Regions from separate parts of the Paenibacillus sp. GCM10027628 genome, predicted to be linked through region 1. Evidence: riboswitches for the same ligand, from Rfam matches in the RefSeq annotation. Region 1 holds a riboswitch; each other region holds the start of a gene.
The links. Region 1 has a riboswitch for cyclic di-GMP ahead of ACFQZT_RS16125 (EAL domain-containing protein). Riboswitches for the same ligand answer to the same signal wherever they lie in the genome.

Region 1 (3,118 bases):
GATTTCTCATAGACAACGATCTGATTCATCCCTTGCTTTTTCGCCTGATACATAGCCAATTCGGCAGCCTGCTGAAGTTCCTCTGCCTGCAATCCATGTTCCGGATACGTGCAAATGCCCACACTGGCTGAGATCATGGGTTCTTCCAAGTTAGTGATTAGATAACCGGCCAACGTGGCAAGTGAATATGTTTCAACGATATCTGGCAATATCAAAGCAAATTCATCACAGCCCGACCTCGTTATAAGTGCGCTTTCCGGTGCATACTTCCTTAGCCGATCAGCTATATGCTGCAGCTTCCTATTTCCCGCATCAGGTTCCGTTATGTCATTCGTGGGATTGCAATCCTCCACCTTTACCAGCATAATGGCAAAAGGGGGCGGATCCCCCTGTGTGAGTAAGGTATTCATTTGATTTATATACTGCAAGCGGTTCCCGATGCCTGTTACGGTATCGAAATAGGCAAGGATGCTTACTCTTTCTTCCGCCGCTTTTTTTTGAGTGGTATCGGTCAGCACGATATAGTACAACAGATCGCCTTGGGATTCCATATGCTGGATTTCTACCTTTACATGCTTAACCTTCCCGCTGCTAGTTACAAGGGCATATTTCCCTTGAAGAACCCATTGCGTTATTTCGTTACAAAATAGACCCGTTGCCGAGTTCCCTGCTTCGGCCGCCAGAATTTGTTCGATATGCAGCCCCAGCAATTCGCTCGGCGATCGTTCCAAGAGCTGCGCCGCTTGCGGATTCAAATCTTTGATCATGCCGTCCTGATTAATCACAAGAATGGACAAGGGCGATAAATCGTAAAGCTGCTGATAGTTGCGGTCAATGGATGGCAAAAAGTCATACTTGGTCATCGCCTTCTTTAGAAACCAGGCAAACCAAAGAAAAGAGAATAAGCCCAAGTCCGGATAGTGAACATATGCCGGTAAAAAGGGAAGTCGTTGATAAAAGAAAAAAAGCAGCTGCCAGATGTTAGCCGCCAGTGACCCTAGAAAAATCGTGCGGATTTGCTTTCTTTTCAAATTCAAATCGTATGTTTTCACATAGTGAAAACCGGCAGCAACCAGCAATAGGCCGGTCACCGTTGTATATAAGCTGCTTCCAAGCATTATCAGTTCGAGTGCCTTGCTATTCCTCTCATACTTCCAAGTAACGCTCTCGATGATCTCAACCGATATCCAGGATAAAGGAAAGAAAAGCATGCTTCCTAAAGCCACGGGTCCGTAACAAATCACAAGCAGCAGCCATTTGGGCAGGGACTGGAACCTCCCCGTCATTCTTATACAAAAATGAAGCGCCACTGACATTAGTATAAAAGCCGGAAAATAGTAAAGCCAAAGGATGACCCGGCTCTCGTACACCGGAGGAACGATACGTACCACGAAATTGCTTACAATCAGAACCACAGTCAGCACGAAAAAAGTAGAAGCGATTTTATTCAAACCGCCGTAGGGATTTCTTTGATATACCTCTACCGCCATATGCAACAACAAAACAATAGGAATGATATAGAGCACGATTGACGTTGCAAAAGTTATCATGTTGCTGCACCTCGAGTGTTGGTAGGCCATCCATAAGAAGAAAAAAAGAAACCTTGCTTAAGGTTTCTTAATCGACCTAAAGCGGAAACTGGCTGGCATACGAGTGAATCGTGTAGCCCCTCTAGTTTTGCGTCCTTGACTTTCGTCAAGTTTGCCTTTATCTCTTTATGGAAGTAATATATGTAACAACGATGTTTATATAGGACTTTTTACCTACATAATTTATATCATGCCAAGTTTGATAGCGTCAACTACTATAATAGTAAAAATCATAGATGGGGGCGAAACGCGTGAAAGGGAAATTCACCTCAATTTTGATTATCTTTGCTGTTTTATTTCTGACTCAGCCAAATATGACTTATTCCGATGAAGATCCCCATCACTATCAAATTCCTGACGTGGCGGCTCTCTCTCAACTTCCCGAATTGCCGAACGGCTGCGAGGCCGTAGCCGCTACCATGCTGCTGAATTGGGCCGGAGTTACCGTTACTAAAGAGGAAGTGGCCAAAGCGCTGCCCAAAGGTGAGCTTCCCCAGGTCAACGATGACGGCGCTTGGGTAGGGGCGAATCCTGAACAGGTATTCGTTGGCGATCCGTTCGGGGTAGGTTTTGGGATCTACCATAAACCAGTCGCCGATACACTGAATCATTACCTGCCTGGGCAAATCAAGGACATCACAGGCTCGTCGCTGGACGATTTGCTTGAAACCGTGAAGTCGGGGCGACCTGTCATGGTATGGGCTACCGAACATATGGATTCCCCCTTTTTGGAGGATGAATGGCAGGATGCCGATGGCACTCTGATCGATTGGTACGATCCGGAACACGCCCTGCTCCTGACAGGGTGGGACGATGATCACGCCTACCTGAACGATCCGATGACAGGCGAGCAAGAAACGTACAACCTCTGGGGCTTTAAGACGGTATGGGAGGCCATGGGTTCGCAAGCCATTACTGTTACAGAAAATTATCATCCATAAAATGAAGTAAAGCCCCCGCAGCATTGCTGTTATGAGCAATGGCGCAAGGGGCTTTTTTGAGTATGAGTTGAGGTGACTTATTCGCTCCGTCTCCGGGAGGGGAAGATTAGACCGTATGCGGGACCGTACTTTCTTCCTTTGGCTGTGCGTCTGCGCCTTGAACAGGCGCCACGAAGCGGAGCGGACCCGCTATGAAAGCGGCTGATAAGCCAATCACTCCGAACACGATGCAAAGGATGAAGCCATGATTAATGGCCGTTCCAAGAGTGTCTCGCATAAAATCCAATGTATCTTTAGGCAGCTGCGCGCCGGCGCGGATTAATTGATCCGGATTCCCCAGGGTCGCCAACTGATCAAGCGGCATATGATGATCTTCAGCACCGGATTGGATCAGGCTCTTGTAGTTGTTGTTCACAACAGTTGCCATTATTGAAGCCCCGAGCACCCCGCCAATACTGCGCCAGAAGCCGACAATGGAGGAGCTAACCCCGATGTATTTACGATCTACACTAATCGCAACCGCATTTTGTGCAACGCTCATGAGCGGTCCGATGGCGAAGGCTCCGAGAATAACCATAAGCAGTATCA
Region 2 (3,118 bases), on a different contig from region 1:
GGTTTAAAGCCGGTTTTTTCCAAATGCTGTTCCAGCTCGGACATCGATGGGGTTTGGAGCAGTAACTGACGCAGGGGCTCGTTCACTTCCAATACCTCATGAATGGCAATAAAATCTTGTAACCCTGTTTGGTCGCATAACCGGCATCCGGCACCCCGGGTCACCGTTATTTTCCCATCGATTTTCGCCTTCGCGAACATACGGAAATTCCCCTTGGACTGCTTCGAGTCATTATCTTCAAGCAAGCTATGGGCTTCAAATAGCCGAATTTCCTCATCGGTAGCCGCTACGGATTGGCGGCATTGGTGGCAAATCCGCGGTACCAATCGTTGGGAAACGATGCAGGATAAAGATGACGCCAACCGGTACGTGTCAATGCCCCAGCCCCGCAGCCGGTCGATCGTTTGAAGCGCATGGCTGCCATGTACGGCCCCGAGCACCAATCGTCCGCACAGCGCCGCACGCACAGCGATCTCGGCCGTTTCCGCGTCCCGGATGTCTCCGATCATTAAGATATTCGGGTCCTGCTGCAGCACCGACCGTAATGCGGAGGCAAATGTCAATCCGATCCGTTCGTTGACCTCCACCTGCGTCGTGCCCAAGATTCTACGCTCCATGGGATCTTCTATAGTCACAATCCGCTGTTCTTCCCTAATCAGATGATGCAACGCCGCATACAACGTAGTCGTTTTCCCGCTACCGCACGGCCCGGATATAAGGACAAGCCCGCCGCCCGGACGACGAAGCACACGTTCGAACTGCTGTGCATGGTCTTCCCTGAGGGCAAGATCCGTCAACTTCAACCGTTTCGCCGAGGGGTCCATGATCCGGATGACAATACTTTCACCATTTATAGTCGGCATAGTGGAAACGCGGCATTCCACGGCAACACCGCGGATGTTGCTTTCCAAATGGCCTTCCTGCGGCAGCCTACGCTGGGCGGGATCTAACCCGGCTTGGTACTTAATCCGGTTGATCAGCGCCTCCCGCATGGCGGAAGGAATGGTCCTCTGCGTCTTCAGCTCGGCCCCGATCCGGTACTTCACAATGAGCCCCTGTTCCTGCGGATCGAGGTGAATGCTGCCAGCCTTCTGCTCCATCGCTGAACCTAGGATTACGGTCAGCACTTGAACCGTTTCCGCCAGCCCGTATTGCCGGATAATCCCTTCCTCTACCTCAGTGCGGGCAGCTAGAAATGGCTGAACGATCATTCCGGTTTGGATTTGAATTTCTTGAATCGCCCCTTCATTTAGCGGGTCAGCCATGGCGATTTTAAGTTTTCCGTTTTTACACTCGATGGGGATCAGACCGTACTTTCGAGCAATCGATTCATCGACAAGCTTAACGGCATCCAGATCGTAGTGGATATCCGTTAAATTCACGGCCGGTATACCCAACTGAAACTCCAACACTTCAACCAGCTGCCGTTCGTTAATGAACCCGTGCTCGATTAAAATTTCCCCGATTTTTTTCGTTGTATGGGCCTGTGCCTTGAGCGCTTGCCCGAGCTGCTCTTCCGTTATCAGACCATTCATGACCAGAAGTTCACCAGCGCGCATAAGGACCTCCTTTCGCCATCCTGGAACAGCAAAAAGCCAACTGGCTTTGAGCAACCCGGCTATCGTACCATCGCTTGATCGAGATGGTGTAGACCCGTGGCTTTGCGTCCCCGACTTTCGAACGGGTTTGCCGTTGTTCGTTCCATTGGCTTCATTGACGATTTTAGACAAAAGTTAACTTCATATACTACGATTCTACAGAATCGGCCACAAGTTTGGGATAGCGCAAATTAATCATTTTGCACTGCCTGTTTCCTAGGTATTTACGGTTGTGTCCGTGTAAAAATATGTCGTAATACATCTAGCGGAGTAGGTCAAGAGTAGGGGCTTGAAATAGAAATTCATTTCGTATTACGCAACAAACCCTTTAAACCGCAAAACTAACCAAACATAAAGAGAGACGGATACCCAAATGAACAGAGCAAAATAGATAACCGATTTCCAAACGATGAATTGAGCATGACCAGAATTCTTATCTGCGCGTATCAAAACTTGGTCTACATGTTTCCCAAGGAAAATAAAAAGGGGGAAGATGGCTAAAAAATATCGCATAAATCCATGGGATGAGATCTGAACTGCCCGGTTCAAAGTCGAAGATAGCGGCATCAGCACTAAACCGAACGTGTAAATAACCTCGGACCAAGGTACAACGTTATGCTGCCGAATTGTTGAAATCATATAGCTGATAAAGATCAAAAACAATAGCATATGAAATATGATAATAGGTTCAATCCTGCCTGTTTGAATTGAAGTTACAATATCCTGATAAATAGGAGAAAAGGGAATAGCTGAATAACGTCCGTAATCAGGAGCCATTACTTTTAAAAACAACAAAGGCTCTCCTTTAGTCAGCCAAAGATAAACCGGATAGACGGCAAACATCAAACTGCTCAAGGCCGCCCAGATAAAGTCCTTAACGTCCAATTTCCGTCTGATCCATCTTTCCGCAAAAAAAGCCAGAGGAATCCATACTCCAACGATTCTGGTGAGGGCGGCCAGTCCTCCGATGAAGTAGGCGGCTTCTCTTTTTTTATTTCCCCAGAATCGGAAAGCGAGCAATGCCAGAAACAGAAAGAAACTTTCCGTATAGAAGGCACTGAAAAAATAAGAGGATGGAAAGCAAACGAGCACAGAGAGTGTCAGAATCTTTACTCTCTCACTAAGCCCTTTCTTTGTCATAAGTTGATACAGCAGCCACAAGGAGCATACAAAAAAGAAGTTGGATAGAACAAAGCCGGCCCAATAAACATCCATCCCGGTAACAGCGGTAAATCCTCGGACAATAAGTGGAAAAAGCGGAAAAAAGGCGGTTAATCGGTCCTCTGTATATCCTTCCGTAGCGATCTGCGCATAATTATAGGAATCGTAGAGTATAAAGCGGTCTAAAACAGGATTATCCACTTGCAGCTGGTTATCGGCATAATGAATCTGATCGGGTTGGCCGATCGACAAGAAACCGAACATGATCAAGCGGCTTACGACAAAAAGCAAAAAAATGGTTTGGAGAGCTTTCATTTATAAAATCTCCATAAATCCCATACCTGGCCGAAGCTTCCTGT
Region 3 (3,118 bases), on a different contig from region 1:
ATGCAACGTTTATCTCAAACGTGAAGATATGCAGGTCGTACGGTCTTTTAAAATTCGCGGAGCTTACAATGTGATTCAAAGCTTATCTCCGGAAGAGCGCGAGGCGGGCGTTGTTTGCGCAAGCGCGGGGAATCACGCGCAGGGTGTGGCTTACTCCTGTAAGCAGCTCGGTATCGAGGGCAAAATTTTTATGCCGACCACGACGCCCCGTCAAAAAATATCCCAGGTGAAGCTGTTCGGAGGCTCGTTTGTCGAGGTGATCCTGACAGGTGATACGTTCGACGACTCCTCGGCGCAAGCCAAAGCTTATTGCGAAAAGGAAAACAAAGTGTTCATTCATCCGTTTGACGATGTTCGCACGATTGCCGGCCAAGGCACCGTAGGGCTTGAGATTATGAATCAAATGCCCGAGAGCCCGGACTATATCTTCGCGACGATTGGCGGCGGCGGTCTGGTAGCGGGTGTATCTACGTTTGTAAAGAGCGTTTCCCCGCAAACGCGAATCGTTGGCGCTGAGCCCGAGGGGGCCGACAGCATGTCCGAATCGCTTCGCCAGGGACATGTTGTAACATTGTCCACGATCGACAAGTTCGTCGACGGTGCGGCTGTGAAGCAAGTGGGCCAGCTCACTTTTGACATTTGCAAAGACGCGCTTGAGGATATTGTAGTCATTCCTTCCGGCAAGGAGTGCACCACGATTCTTGAACTGTATAACAACAATGCCATCGTCATCGAGCCTGCAGGCGCTTTGCCGGTTGCGGCGCTGGATGCCTATCGGGAGCAAATACGCGGCAAGAATGTGGTCTGCATCATTAGCGGCGGCAACAACGATATCGAGCGGATGCAGGTGATCAAAGAGAGATCGCTTATCTATGAAGGGTTGAAGCACTATTTTATCCTCAATTTCCCTCAGCGGGCAGGGGCTTTGCGTGAATTTCTCGAGGAAGTGTTGGGGCCGACCGACGATATCACCCGATTCGAGTACACGAAGAAAAATAACCGGGACGACGCTCCGGCACTGGTCGGAATCGAGCTCAAAAACAAGGACGACTACGACGGGCTGATCGAACGTCTCTCTCGAAAAGATTATGGTTACATCGAAATTAATAAGGATCCGAAGCTATTTAATTTGTTGATTTAAACTAGAATCTATTAGCCAACCACCTATGAATATGCTATAGTAAATGAGCTACAAAAATTTCCATATCCATATTTCTCAAAAGGCAAACTTGTCGAAAGATAAGGGCGCAAAGCCTCAGATCTAACGTTGCTTTGCAACTATGATGGCTGGGCTGCCGAGAGGTCACAATTCTACCTATGCAGCTAGTACACCTAACGGCTATTCCGCTTCGGAATAGCTTTTTATTTTGGCTTGTTGAAAACGCAGCCAATGCTTACGAGAAAGTTTTACTAAATTTAGGAGGATCCAAGCATGAAGGGCATAAAGTCTTCAAAATGGGCGCAGCATATGAAAGTATATGTTTGGGCATATATCGGCTTATTTAGCGTCTGTTTGTTGACGGTTAATCTGCTTGCAGCCGCTTCATTTTCATTTCAACCTCGTGTGCTGATCGCGCTAACGGTTCAAGTCGTCATTTGCTTGCTCATTGCTTTTCGCGTGCGTTTGTTATTGAAAACAAAGCAGCAGGTTGAAGAGCAAATGAATGAAATGACACATATGGCCTACCATGACGCCTTGACCGGCTTGCCGAACCGTCGGCTGTTCCAGGATCGTCTGGAACGCGCACTGCTGCAAGCAAAGCGTCGCGAGCAGCTGGTGGCGGTGATGTTCCTGGATATGGACCGCTTCAAAGGCGTGAACGATACTCTGGGTCATGCTTGCGGCGATCAATTGATCCGGCAGGCGGGCCAGCGCTTGGTAAGCTGCTTACGGGGAGCTGACACGGTGTTTCGGCAAGGCGGGGACGAATTCACCATTTTGCTGGAATATATGGCGAAGCCCGAAGATGTTAGAGTTGTAGCGGCCCGCATTCAAGCGGAGTTGGAGGAGCCTTTTATTCTCGAGGGTACGCCTGTATCGGTGACAGCGAGTATGGGGATTGCCTTATATCCGATGGACGGCGATACGCCGGAGCAGCTCATGGAACGGGCGGATGAAGCGATGTACGCGGCAAAGGAGCGGGGGCACAATCACTTCCAATTCTACGCCTCAGATATCGATGCAATGCTGGCAGGCAAAGCATATTTGGAAAAAGAGCTGCGGTTATCGCTGCAGCATGAACATTTTGAATTGCGGTATCAGCCTCAATATGAATTGGCAACAAGAGAACTAAAAGGCGTGGAGGCCGTACTTTCTTGGAGCAAGGGGGGGCCTCAATCTGTATACGGTCTGAATTGGAGAAAGATCGCTGACGAAACCGGCCTTATGATCCCTATAGGCCATTGGATGCTGCGCAACGCCTGCATGCAGGTGAGAAGCTGGCAGGATTCCGGCTATCCGCCGCTCCGATTGACAGTCGGCATCACTTCTGTTCAATTCGAAGATCCGTTTCTTATCGATAAGCTGGATGCCATTTTGAAAGAAACGGGTATGGACCCAAAACGTGTTGAAATCGATCTGACAGAAAGTATTTCTACTTCCAGCGTTCAAGAGGCGGGGGAGAAGCTAAGGCAATTAAAAGCACTGGGAGTCCGCGTTGCAATGGACGATTTGTGCATCGGATTGTTTACGCGTTCCGGTATGGAGGGAATGCCGATGGACAGCGTGAAGCTCGATAGCGCGTTGGTGAGGGATCTTCCCGACGATGACGAGAATCAGGCGTTAGCTGCGGCCATTATTCGAATGGCCCATCGTTTGGGGCTGAATCTGATCGCCAAAGGTGTTGAAACGAAAGCGCAATTGGAGCATTTGCAGCATTTGCAGTGCACGGAAGTACAAGGGGAACTGTTCGGCGGACCTTTACATCCTACGGAGTTCCTAAAGCTAATGAAAGAAAATGTCGTCCAAGTGGCCACGTAGATTTTATTGACCACAGGTAGTATAATAAATACTTGGTGCTTGGAACCTATATTGTTGAGAATGACAAACGAAATATGCCGGCTTGTATGACGTCACGAATTATGATATTCCTAGGGGAACCTACTTTTCTCCTAGGCC
Region 4 (3,118 bases), on a different contig from region 1:
TTGTAAAAGGAACCGGCATCCACCTCATACGCCTCATCAAAAGGTGTGATGATCGGCACATATACCCCTTGAAGGTCATTTTCTCTCAACAAATAAACCATCTCCCCTACCAGCCAAAATTTGTCCTTACTCACACTCTATCATGGAACTTATCATCACAGTTAGCTATAATAAATGATAACGGTCATCAAAAATATTGATAGTGCGAGGACACCAAATGGATCTTACGTATTTCCGAACGTTTCGGGAAGTCGCCAAGCGAAAAAGCTTTACCCGCGCAGCGGAAGAATTAGGTTATGCGCAATCCAGCGTCACGATGCAGATTCAAAAGCTGGAACGCGAATACGGCGTCCCTCTTTTCGAAAGATTTGGACGTCAGCTTCGGTTAACACATCCTGGAGAAAGCTTGTTGAAACTGGCCGTGCAAATGCTGGAGCTTTATGATCAGTCCAAAGAAATGATCGCCCATCAGGTTAGCGGCACGCTTACGATCGGTACGATAGATTCCCTCGCTGCGTACTACTTGCCGCCTTATTTACAACAGATCAGACAGCACTTTCCCAACCTCAATATCCAGCTTCTACCCGACAATGAATCCTCCTTATTAGCAAAGGTAAAAGAAGGCGATTACGACATCGGCCTATTACTCGACCGTTATCCGGCAGATTCTTTTCTTCACTGCATTCAAATCAGGGATGAGCCGCTGGTGTTCGTAGGCCCCAAAGATCACCCTCTGGTGCATGCAGCAGGCGTGCAGTTAAGTGACTTCCAGCATACGGAATTCATCGTCACGGAAGGCAGCTGCATCTATCGGAATATGTTTGAAAAATTGCTCAAAGACAACGCCGTTCCCTTTCGAATCGGTTTCGAACTTGGCAACTTGGAAACGATCAAACACTGCGTCATGACAGGACTTGGTATTGCTCTACTTCCCCGTATCGCCGTCGAAACAGAGCTGGAACTTGGCAAACTTGCAATTATTCCTTTTAGCCACCCGGCGCTGCGCTTCGATCTCCAACTCCTGCTACACCCCAAAAAGTGGATGTCACAACCGCTGCAATCATTCATCGCTATGCTGACAAACAGCGAAATCAGACAATAAAAAAGAAGCTCGCCTTTTCGAAAAGGTGGAGCTTCTTTTTCTCATTCGTTATATGCGGATGTCAAGATTTTTCCCTAAATGCGGTGCTGCCGATAACGCTGCCGCGTTCACTTGCTGCTGGGATTTGGTAAAATCCTGCATCAACGTGCTGGCCGCTGCTTCTTGCATGTCGCTCGCCTTGCTAAACAGCTGCAGTCCGACTGCTTGCTGCAAAGCATCGCCGCTGTTTATCGCGGATAATGCAGCATTTACATTCACGAGCACTCCTCCTCTCACCGTTCGGTAGCTGGCAAGCGTACGGCCGTAGCCGATTAGCCCCTGTAGCTTTGCGTCTGTCGCTTTCGCGTCATTTGCCTTTTCGCAGATGCTAGGCAGTACCTAAGCACTCTTTTAGTATAGGGATGACAGCCTATTTCGTCAATATTTGACACAGGCTATAGATCCATTTAACGCTGCTTACGCACCGAATTCAGATGGATTCGCTCTCCAAGAATGGAGGAGATCGAGATCCTCTTCCTTGATCTTGCCTTTTTCCAGAGCAACTTCAAGCAACTTGGAGTAGTTGGATAGCGTATGGAGCGGCATGTCCGCCGCTTCAAAAGCTTGTGTAGCCTTGTCAAGCTGATAGGAGAAAATCGCAAGTACGCCCAGAGCGACTGCCCCCGCTTCCTTCACGGCCAATGCCGCTTTCAAAGAAGATCCGCCAGTAGAGATCAGGTCTTCGATGACGATAACCTTTTGACCTGGCTTGACCGTCCCTTCGATCAGGTTCTCTTTGCCGTGACCTTTGGCTTTATCGCGAATGTAGATCATGGGTAGGCCTAGCTTCTGTGCAACCCAGGCTGCATGTGGAATCCCGGCTGTCGCTGTGCCAGCGACAACTTCCGCTTCCGGGAACTTTTCTTTGATTAAAGCAGCAAAGCCGTCGGCAATAGCCTCACGAATCGCCGGGTGCGACATCGTCAGTCGATTATCGCAGTAAATCGGCGATTTCAGACCGGATGTCCAAGTGAACGGTTGGTGCGGGCGTAGCGATACCGCCTCGATTTCTAGTAAAGATGCTGCGATGTGCTGTGCGATCGTTTCAAGCTGGCTCATGATTAATGACACCGTTCCTTCCTTGTTTTCAGCCTCTGGTTTACGTTGCGCCCATGAAATCAAGCGCTAAATTTACTCACACTCAAATCCTGAGTGCGAGATTAAACTGCAGGTTTCAGAAACGGACAAATTAGCGGCAGTTTTTTCCTGTAAAAGCGCATAAAAAGAGGGAAGGCCCCATTTAGAAGGAGAAATTCCTTCTAAATGGTATTTGGAAGCCTTCACCCGTGAAGTTTTATAAAATCGAATCGATGATCGATTCGATCGCCGCTCTCGGATCGGCTGCCCCAGTAATCGGGCGGCCGATCACGACGTAGTCCGTGCCCTGCGCGAACGCCTCAGCCGGCGTCATGACGCGCGACTGATCGCCCGCGTCGGCGCCCGCAGGGCGAATGCCCGGCGTAACGGTGACGAACGCGCCACCGCACGCCGCCTTGATCTGCGTCACCTCAAGCGGTGACGCGACAACCCCGTTGAGCCCCGCGGCATGCGCGAGCTGGGCGTAACGAATGACGGCCTGCTCGACCGATCCGGTCAGGCCGATCTCGTCGTTCAGCACCTGCTGGCTGGTGCTGGTAAGCTGCGTGACGCCGATGACGATCGGGCGTCTTGCTCCAGGGGCGAGCGCCTTGTCGACGCCCTCCATGGCCGATTCCATCATCTGCTTGCCTCCGGCAGCATGGACGTTGAACAAATCAACCCCAAGGCGAGTCACGCTCTCTGAGCCGCCTCGCACTGTGTTGGGGATGTCATGCATCTTGACATCCAGGAACACCTTGTAGCCGCGGTCCTTAAGGCTGGCTACAAAACCCGGACCTGCAGCATAAAACAGCTGCATGCCCACTTTCATATAGCAGGGAATGCCTTCGAGCTGCTTTAGCAGCTCTTCAGCTCCCCCTGCGTTCGCGTAATCCAGGG

Region 2: linked by a shared signal. The riboswitch ahead of ACFQZT_RS22440 (GspE/PulE family protein) and the one ahead of ACFQZT_RS16125 (EAL domain-containing protein) in region 1 are both predicted to bind cyclic di-GMP.
Region 3: linked by a shared signal. The riboswitch ahead of ACFQZT_RS08135 (putative bifunctional diguanylate cyclase/phosphodiesterase) and the one ahead of ACFQZT_RS16125 (EAL domain-containing protein) in region 1 are both predicted to bind cyclic di-GMP.
Region 4: linked by a shared signal. The riboswitch ahead of ACFQZT_RS01265 (putative motility protein) and the one ahead of ACFQZT_RS16125 (EAL domain-containing protein) in region 1 are both predicted to bind cyclic di-GMP.

Annotation. Positions count from the first base shown of each region.
Region 1 is NZ_JBHTHA010000017.1:121,326-124,443, forward strand. It holds gene ACFQZT_RS16125 (EAL domain-containing protein) at 1-1,550, opposite strand, end outside; cyclic di-GMP riboswitch class I at 1,631-1,716, opposite strand; gene ACFQZT_RS16130 (C39 family peptidase) at 1,841-2,530, shown strand; gene ACFQZT_RS16135 (MFS transporter) at 2,637-3,118, opposite strand, start outside.
Region 2 is NZ_JBHTHA010000035.1:12,576-15,693, forward strand. It holds gene ACFQZT_RS22440 (GspE/PulE family protein) at 1-1,559, opposite strand, end outside; cyclic di-GMP riboswitch class I at 1,606-1,701, opposite strand; gene ACFQZT_RS22445 (hypothetical protein) at 1,911-3,074, opposite strand; gene ACFQZT_RS22450 (hypothetical protein) at 3,071-3,118, opposite strand, start outside.
Region 3 is NZ_JBHTHA010000004.1:75,207-78,324, reverse strand. It holds gene ilvA (threonine ammonia-lyase IlvA) at 1-1,141, shown strand, start outside; cyclic di-GMP riboswitch class I at 1,213-1,300, shown strand; gene ACFQZT_RS08135 (putative bifunctional diguanylate cyclase/phosphodiesterase) at 1,433-2,980, shown strand.
Region 4 is NZ_JBHTHA010000002.1:1,386-4,503, forward strand. It holds gene dapA (4-hydroxy-tetrahydrodipicolinate synthase) at 1-101, opposite strand, end outside; gene ACFQZT_RS01260 (LysR family transcriptional regulator) at 218-1,102, shown strand; gene ACFQZT_RS01265 (putative motility protein) at 1,151-1,360, opposite strand; cyclic di-GMP riboswitch class I at 1,381-1,467, opposite strand; gene pyrE (orotate phosphoribosyltransferase) at 1,559-2,200, opposite strand; gene pyrF (orotidine-5'-phosphate decarboxylase) at 2,436-3,118, opposite strand, start outside.